2 regions of the Metapseudomonas resinovorans NBRC 106553 genome follow, and region 1 is predicted to be linked to the other one. Evidence: predicted binding sites of a transcription regulator. Region 1 holds the regulator's gene; the other holds the start of a gene.
What was found. The regulator sigma-54, encoded in region 1, starts transcription at its own class of promoters, with help from an activator protein. The targets are predictions, from matches to a motif close to ANTGGCATNNANNTTGCTNT.

Region 1 (4,206 bases):
CGGCAGCCACTTGCTCAGGTAGCCGTGGATATCCTGATACATCTCTTCCACGTCCGGTTGCCCGGCGAGGTACTCGGCGACGGCCGGCTCCAGTCCCGAGTGCTCGCGCAGTTCGGGCTTCCAGTACGGATTGGGCAGGCAGCGCACGTCGAACACCAGGTCGGCGTCCACCGGCATGCCACGCTTGAATCCGAAGGATTCGATGAGGAAGGCGGTGCCGGGCTCGGGCTGGTTCAACAGGCGCAGCTTGAGGCTGTCGCGCAGCTGGTAGAGGTTGAGATGGGTGGTGTCGATCTTCAGGTCGGCGAGGTCCGCGATCGGCGCAAGCAACAGTTCCTCGTCACGAATGGCTTCGGCAAGGGAGCGGTTGTCGTTGGTGAGCGGGTGGCGCCGACGGGTTTCGGAGAAACGCTTTAGCAGCGTGTCGTTCTCCGCGTCGAGGTAGAGCAGGTCGCACTTGATGTGGCGGGCGCGGGCCTCGGCCAGAAGCTCCGGAAAACGCAGCAGCTGGCTGGGCAGGTTGCGCGCGTCGATCGACACCGCGACCAGGGGCTGCAGCAGCTCGGTGTGCAGCAACGCTCGTTCGGCCAGCTCGGGAAGCAGGGCGGCCGGCAGGTTGTCGATGCAGTAGAAACCGTGGTCCTCGAGAACATCGAGGGCGGTGCTCTTGCCCGAGCCGGAGCGGCCGCTAACGATGATCAGGCGCATGGCAAAACCCTAGCGTCCGCTCTGCACGTCCACCACCACCTGGTACAGGCTGGTGCTGTCGGGCGCCTGGCGAAGGCGCTCGCGCACGTCAGTGCGGTCGAGCATGCTGGCGATCTGTCGGAGCAGCTCGAGATGTTCGTCGGTGGCGGCTTCAGGGACCAGCAGCACGAACAGCAGGTCCACGGGGGCGCCGTCGATGGCGTCGAAATCTACTGGCGCGTCAAGGCGCAGCACGGCGCTGATGGGCGCGGTGCAGCCGGTGAGGCGACAGTGGGGAATGGCGATGCCGTTGCCGAAACCGGTGGAGCCGAGTTTCTCCCGGGCTACCAGGCTTTCGAAAATGTCCTGGTTGTCGAGGTCGGGAAGGTCGCGCGCGACCAGCTTGGCGATCTGTTCCAGTACGCGTTTTTTGCTGCCACCCGGCACGTTCACCAGGGAACGGCCGGGGGTCAGGATTTGCTCAAGTCGGATCATAGGGAGGGGTTCAGCGGGCGGTGGCACCCTGCTGGCGGTTCAACTGCTTTTCCTTGTGCTTGATCAATTGGCGATCGAGCTTGTCGGTGAGCAGGTCGATGGCGGCGTACATGTCTTCATGTTCCGCGTTGGCAACGACTTCGCCGCCGGCGATGTGCAAAGTGGCTTCGATTTTCTGTTTGAGTTTCTCGACCTGCATGATCACTTGCACGTTGGTGATTCGGTCGAAATGGCGCTCCAGACGGTCGAACTTCTCGACAACGTAGTTGCGCAGGGCGTCGGTCACATCCAGTTGATGTCCACTGATGTTGACTTGCATACCGCTTTCTCCTTATTGCCCGTGTGTAAGAGACAGGCTAACGGGCCTGCCACCGGAACACTTTGGCGTGGGTCAATATCCGCGTCACATCAGTCGCTTTCGTTCGCTGGAAGGCGCTATCCCAAGGGATTCACGATACTTGGCTACTGTGCGACGGGCCACTTGAATGCCCTGTGCCTCCAGTAAACCAGCGATCTTGCTGTCGCTCAACGGCTTTTTCGGATTTTCCGCAGCGACCAGTTTTTTGATGATGGCGCGGATCGCGGTAGACGAGCATTCGCCGCCTTCCGAGGTGCTGACGTGGCTGGAGAAGAAGTACTTCAGCTCGTAGATCCCGCGGGGTGTGTGCATGTATTTCTGGGTGGTCACGCGGGAAATCGTCGACTCGTGCATGCCCACGGCTTCGGCGATGTCGTGCAGGACCAGGGGCTTCATCGCCTCTTCGCCGTATTCCAGGAAGCCGCGCTGGTGCTCGACGATCTGGGTGGCGACCTTCATCAGGGTCTCGTTGCGGCTCTGCAGGCTCTTGATGAACCAGCGGGCTTCCTGCAACTGGTTGCGCATGAAGGTGTTGTCGGCGCTGGAGTCGGCGCGACGGACGAAGCCGGCGTAGTGCGGATTGACCCGCAGGCGCGGCACGGCTTCCTGGTTCAGTTCCACCAGCCAGCGCTCGTTGTGCTTGCGCACGATGACGTCCGGCACCACGTACTCGGGTTCGCTGGCTTCGATCTGCGAGCCCGGGCGGGGGTTGAGGCACTGGATCAGTTCGATGATCTGGCGCAGCTCGTCTTCCTTGACCTTCATGCGGCGCATCAGCTGGCTGTAGTCGCGGCTGCCGAGCAGGTCGAGGAAGTCGGCGGCGAGGCGCTGGGCCTCCACCAGCCAGGGCGTGCCCGAGGGCAGCTGGCGCAGTTGCAGGATCAGGCACTCGCGCAGGTCGCGTGCGCCGATGCCGGCGGGCTCGAACTGCTGGATGCGGTGGAGGACGACCTCGACCTCGTCCAGCTCGATACCGAGCTCGGGGTCGAAGGCTTCGACGATCTCGGCGAGGGTTTCCTCGAGATAGCCGTCGTTGTTGATGCAGTCGATCAGGGTGACCCCAATCAGGCGATCGGTGTCGGACATCGGCGCCAGGTTGAGCTGCCAGAGCAGGTGGCTCTGCAGGCTTTCGCCGACCGAGGTGCGCGAGGTGAAGTCCCACTCGTCGTCATCGTTGCTCGGCAGGCTGCTGGCGCTGGTCTGGTAGACGTCTTCCCAGGCGGTGTCGACGGGGAGTTCGCTGGGGATGCGCTCGTGCCATTCGCCGTCTTCCAGGGCTTCGGCGTTGGTCTGGACGCTGGACTCCTGGAAGCTGGAATCCTGGTTGCCGGAATTGGACTGCTGGTCACCTTCGGCCATGGGGTCGGAGGTGTCGAAATCGTCGCCATCCTCCTGCCGCTCGAGCATGGGATTGGACTCCAGCGCTTCCTGGATTTCCTGTTGGAGGTCCAGGGTGGAGAGTTGGAGCAGGCGGATGGCCTGTTGCAGCTGAGGAGTCATCGTCAGCTGCTGGCCCATCTTCAGGACTAGCGATGGTTTCATGGCAGGGGGCTTAGCACCTTATTCGCCGGCGCTCTCGCGCCATCCACTACAGGGCGCCGAAGCGCCACCAGGAAGCAAATTATATGCCTGACCTTGAAGGATTTTCCCAGCTCCTGCAACCCATCTTGTAGGTGCTTGCGCGGGAGACTACAGGCGGAACTCGTGGCCCAGGTAGACTTCCTTCACCAACTGGTTGGCCAGAATGGCTTCCGCGTCGCCTTCGGCGATCAGTTGTCCGTCACTGACAATGTAGGCCGTCTCGCAGATATCCAGGGTCTCGCGGACGTTGTGGTCGGTGATGAGCACGCCGATCCCCTTGGCCTTGAGGTGGTGGATGATCTGCTTGATGTCGCCTACGGAAATCGGGTCCACGCCGGCGAAGGGTTCGTCCAGCAGGATGAATTTGGGCGCGGTGGCCAGGGCTCGGGCGATCTCCACACGACGGCGTTCGCCGCCGGACAGGCTCATGCCGAGGCTGTCGCGGATATGGCTGATGTGGAATTCCTGCAGCAGGCTTTCCAGCTCCTTGCGGCGGGCGGCGCGGTCGAGTTCCTTGCGGGTCTCGAGGATCGCCATGATGTTGTCCGCCACGCTCAGCTTGCGGAAGATCGAGGCTTCCTGCGGCAGGTAGCCGATGCCCGCGCGGGCGCGGCCGTGCATGGGCTGGTGGGTGACGTCCTGCTGATCGATCAGGACGCGGCCCTGATCGGCCTTCACCAGGCCGACGATCATGTAGAAGCAGGTCGTCTTGCCCGCGCCGTTGGGGCCGAGGAGGCCGACGATCTGGCCGCTGTCGATGGACAGGCTGACGTCGCGGACCACCTGGCGGCTCTTGTAGCTCTTTGCCAGATGCTGGGCTTTGAGAGTCGCCATTACTGTGCTTTCTGCTCTTTCTTCTTCGGCTGTATGACCATGTCGATGCGCGGGCGCGGAGTGGTCACGCTGCCACCGGTGGCGCGGCCCGCGTTGACGATCTGGCGCTGGGTGTCATAGACGATCTTCTCGCCTTCGAAGGTGTTGCCTTCCTGGACCACCTTGGCCTGGTCGAGCAGGATGATGCGCTCGTTGGCAGCGAAGTACTGGATGGTCAGGCCGTAGGCCTTGACGATTTCCTTGTCCGCGGC
Region 2 (4,206 bases), 440 kb from region 1:
TGACCGAGGCCGGGGTGAACGGCGTGACCGTCACCGAGGTCAAGGGCTACGGCCGACAGAAGGGCCATTCGGAAATCTACCGGGGCGCCGAGTACGTGGTGGAGCTGCTGCCCAAGATCAAGCTGGAAGTGGTGGTGGCCGACACCCTGTGCCAGGCCGCCACCGACGCCATCCTCAAGGCGGCGTACACCGGCAAGATCGGCGACGGAAAATTGTTCGTCATGGACCTGGAAAGCGTGGTGCGCATCCGCACCGGCGAGCTGGGCGAAGACGCCATTTGATCCATCCGCAGTTCCCCGCGCCGACGCCTTGCGTCGGCGCTTTCTTTGGTAACGGAAAAGCGCTGCGCACGGTTCAGGATTGAAGAGAAGGAGAGGTGAACGATGGCATGGTTGAACGGATGGGGATTCCTGCTGCTGGCGGGGTTCTGCGAGATCTTGTACGCGTCGATCATCCCGCGCACGGAAGGCTTCACCCGGCTCTGGCCGAGCCTCTACTGCGGGTTCTTCCTGCTGCTCAGCATCTACCTGCTGAGCCTGTCGGTGCGGGTGCTGCCGCTCGGGCTGGCCTATGCCGTCTGGGTGGGCATCGGCACCCTCGGCACCGTGGCCTACGGCACCCTGTTCCTCGGTGAGCAGCTGGGGGTGCTGAAGGGTCTGTGCCTGGTGATGATCATCGGCGGGATAGTTGGGCTGAAGCTGGTGAGCGAGGCGCAGGTGGCGTGAGAAGGGCGTAGGAGCGAGCTCATTTGTAGGATGGGTAGAGCGTAGCGAAACCCATCGCTGCGGAGTGATGGGTTTCGCGGGCTCTACCCATCCTACGGATCTGTCTGTGCCGGCCAAATAGACCGTAGCCCGGATTGCATCCGGGCTACGAGGGAAGGGCGGGTTATTTCAACTTCGGCAACTTCTCGTCCGGCAGGTCGTAGCTGTGCTTCTCGTGGATGAAGGTGGCCACCAGGGCGTATAGGGTGGCGGCGATCACCACCACGGTGATGACGCCGAGCACGGTGGGGTTGTCGGCGAAGGTGAACACGGCGCTGGCGCCTTCGTAGGTGCTGATGCTCATAGGGATACTCCTGCAGTCATTGGGCCGAGGCGGGCTTGCTGTCCACCACCAGGGTGGCTTCCACGCTGCCGTTGGGCTTCACGGTCTCGCCGTAGATGGCGGTCCATTCCGGGTAGGCCTGGGCCGGTACTTCGGTGAGGTCGAGGCCGCGTTCTTCCGCGTGGGCCGGGACGCGCAGCACGCCGGCTTTCTTCAGCGCGTAGGAGATCAGGTAGCCGGGGATGAAGCCCAGGGAGGCCATCACCAGGGCACCGCCCAGTTGGCCGAGGAAGCTGATCTCGGGCATGCCGTTGACGTTCGGGTAGCCCGCGAGGAACACCCCGCTGACCACCAGGCCGGCGAAGCCGCCGAAGCCGTGCACGGCGAAGGCGCCCACGGCGTCGTCGAGGCGGAACTTCAGCAGCAGGTTGTTCACCAGCGGCGCCATGGCCGCCACGCCCATGCCGATCAGGTAGGCCAGGCCGGGGTGGTAGAGGTCCAGGCCCGGGGCCACGGAGATGATCCCCACCAGGCCGCCGGACATCATCCAGTAGGGCTCGCGGGTGGTCAGGTAGGCGCCGATCAGGCCGCCGGCGAAGCCCATCAGGGTGTTGAAGGCGAAGGCCGAGAGGGTGGTGGGCGCGCCGTAGATGTTGATCCACTGGGCGCCGGAGCTGTAGATGATGCAGCCGCCGAGGAAGCCGAAGAAGCCGACGATGATCATCATCAGACCCACCACGCTCATCGGCATGCTGTGGCCGACGATGGCGTTGGCGCTGCCGTCGGGGTTGAAGCGGCCGATGCGCGCGCCGAGGTTGATCACCACGGCCAGGGCGAAGAAGCCGGCGATCATGTGCACCACGCCGGCGGCGCCGACGTCATGGTAGCCCCACTGCACGGTCAGCCAGCCTTCCGGGTGCCAGCCCCAGGCGGCGCCGAACAGCCAGAGCACCGAGCCGAGGAGGATGGTCATGACGATGAAGGCACTCATCCGCGCACGCTCGATGATGGCGCCGGAGAGGATCGAGCCGGTGGTGGCGGCGAACAGGGCGAAGGCGCCCCAGAAGATGCCGGTGGCGTTGTCCTTGATGTTCGGGCCCATGGCCTGGCTCCAGGGCATGGCGTTCATCAGGGCGTCCATGCGCGGCACCAGGCCGTCGGGGAAGGCGTTGTAGATGGCCCAGCCGAAGAGGAAGAAGGTGGGCACGATGAAGCCGAAGGCGAGGATGTTCTTGACTCCCGCGGCCAGGGCGTTCTTCAGTCGCGAGGCGCCTATCTCGTAGGAGAGGAAGCCGGCGTGGATCATGATCATCAGGGCGATGCACCACCAGTAGAATATTTCCATATTCAGGGTGTTGGTCATCTCGATCAGGCTCTGCAATTCCTCCAGGGTCGGTGTCTTCTGTTCTTCCATCACTCAATCCTCGATGCGAATTCGTTGGAATAGCGTTGGTGGGCAGATCGAAGCGAACACACGCCTGGGGCTTGTTGTTTTTATTTCCACGCAAGAAAAGTGCGTAGTGGGAAAGGCAAACCTTGTGCCAGTCCATGGCACGGAGCTATCACGCGGTGCGCGCGACGGGGTGGGGCGTAGGATGGGTTGAGCGGAGCGATACCCATGCGGTCCGTATCGATGGGTATCGCAGGCTCAACCCATCCTACGGTTTGTGCCAACCAGGGGCGTAGGGTGCGCCGTGCGCACCGCCGGGAAATGCCCCGTTTGCACTCATCCGCCTGGTAGCGCGCCTGAAATCGGGGCGTTTTCTCAGCGTTGCTGCTGCAGCATCGCCTGGATCTGCTGCACCGATTCCTGGGTGCGCCGGGCCAGGTTGCGCACCTCGTCGGCCACCACCGCGAAGCCCCGTCCCTGCTCGCCGGCGCGGGCCGCCTCGATGGCCGCGTTGAGGGCCAGCAGGTTGGTCTGTTCGGCGATGCCACGGATCACCCCGGCCACCTGGGCTATCTGTCCGTAGGTGGTCTGGATGCTGGCCTGCTCGCGCTCGTGCAGGCTGGCGGCGGTCTTCTCGTCGCTGATCTCGCGCACCGCGCCGGTGACGTAGAGCAGCCGGCCACGGGCGTCGCGCAGGCAACGGCCGCGCTCGCGGAACCACACCTCGCCACGGGTCTTGTGGCGCATGCGGTACTCCACCGCGTAGAAGCCGTCGCCGCTGGCATCCACCATCGACGCGTTGAAGGCCTTCATCACGCCCTTCAAATCATCGGCGTTGACCACGCCGAAGTAGCTGTCCCAGCCATCGGGGAATTCCGCGTGGCTGTAGCCGATCAGCTCGCGGAACTGCTCGGACCAGCGGATCAGGTTCTGCGGGTGGTCGGGGTCGCCGTTGACCACGTTCATCGCCCAGCAGCCCTCGGTGAGGGTGCGCTTGGTCAGCTCCCGCACCTGGCGGTCTGCGTCCCAGCGTTCGCGCTCGGCTTCCAGCGCCTGGAGCCGCTGCTCGCCGTCGTCCAGCTCGGCATGCAATTGCGCGTTGCGTGCTTCGGCTTCGGCCAAGCGTCGCTGCAACGCCGCGTACTCCTCGGCGCTGCACGGCGGCGGAGCCTGGCGCTCGGCATGCTGGCGGATGCCTTGCAGCTCGGCCCAGTCCCGTTGCAGCCGTTCCAGGCTGCCGAGCAGTTGGGGCTGGCGTTGCAGGCGCGGCGGGGCGAGCGTCCCGTCCCGTGCGCTGGACAGCTGGTCGAGCCACTGGCTGAGCTCGTTGGCCAGGTTGCTGGCGGCATTGCTGAACCACATCGGCCGATTCTCCTTGGCTATGGGATGAAGGCTTCCCTAGCAATTCTTCTTCCAGTTCCCCTCAGGCCCGTACGCGGGACTTGTCCGGGTCATAGGCCACGGTGCCTGCGGCCACCTTGGCGCGGATGCGCTTCTGCTGGCCGTCCAGCTTGCCCACCTCCAGTTCCGTGCCCGGCTCGCAGTAGCCGATATCGAGGCGGCACAGGGCGATGTTCTTGCCCAGCACCGGCGAGCGGGTGGCGCTGGTGATGACGCCCACCTGGGCGCGGCCGACGCGCACGCAATCGCCATGGGCGGCCGGCTCGTTGCCTTCCAGCTCCAGGCCCACCAGGCGCTGCTGCGGGTGGGCGCTGCGGCGCAGCAGGGCGTCCTTGCCGATGAAGTCGGCCTGCTTGGTCTTCAGCGGC

Region 2: the regulator sigma-54 is predicted to act here: its motif matches at 2,574-2,593, upstream of PCA10_RS07130 (ammonium transporter).

The regions. Positions count from the first base shown of each region.
Region 1 is NC_021499.1:1,102,370-1,106,575, forward strand. Features, by position in the region: gene rapZ (RNase adapter RapZ) at 1-708, opposite strand, end outside; gene ptsN (PTS IIA-like nitrogen regulatory protein PtsN) at 718-1,182, opposite strand; gene hpf (ribosome hibernation-promoting factor, HPF/YfiA family) at 1,193-1,501, opposite strand; gene PCA10_RS05105 (RNA polymerase factor sigma-54) at 1,586-3,082, opposite strand; gene lptB (LPS export ABC transporter ATP-binding protein) at 3,230-3,955, opposite strand; gene lptA (lipopolysaccharide transport periplasmic protein LptA) at 3,955-4,206, opposite strand, start outside.
Region 2 is NC_021499.1:1,537,452-1,541,657, forward strand. Features, by position in the region: gene PCA10_RS07115 (P-II family nitrogen regulator) at 1-281, shown strand, start outside; gene PCA10_RS07120 (DMT family transporter) at 384-725, shown strand; gene PCA10_RS07125 (hypothetical protein) at 889-1,068, opposite strand; gene PCA10_RS07130 (ammonium transporter) at 1,085-2,461, opposite strand; gene PCA10_RS31230 (methyl-accepting chemotaxis protein) at 2,813-3,799, opposite strand; gene PCA10_RS07140 (DUF1989 domain-containing protein) at 3,861-4,206, opposite strand, start outside.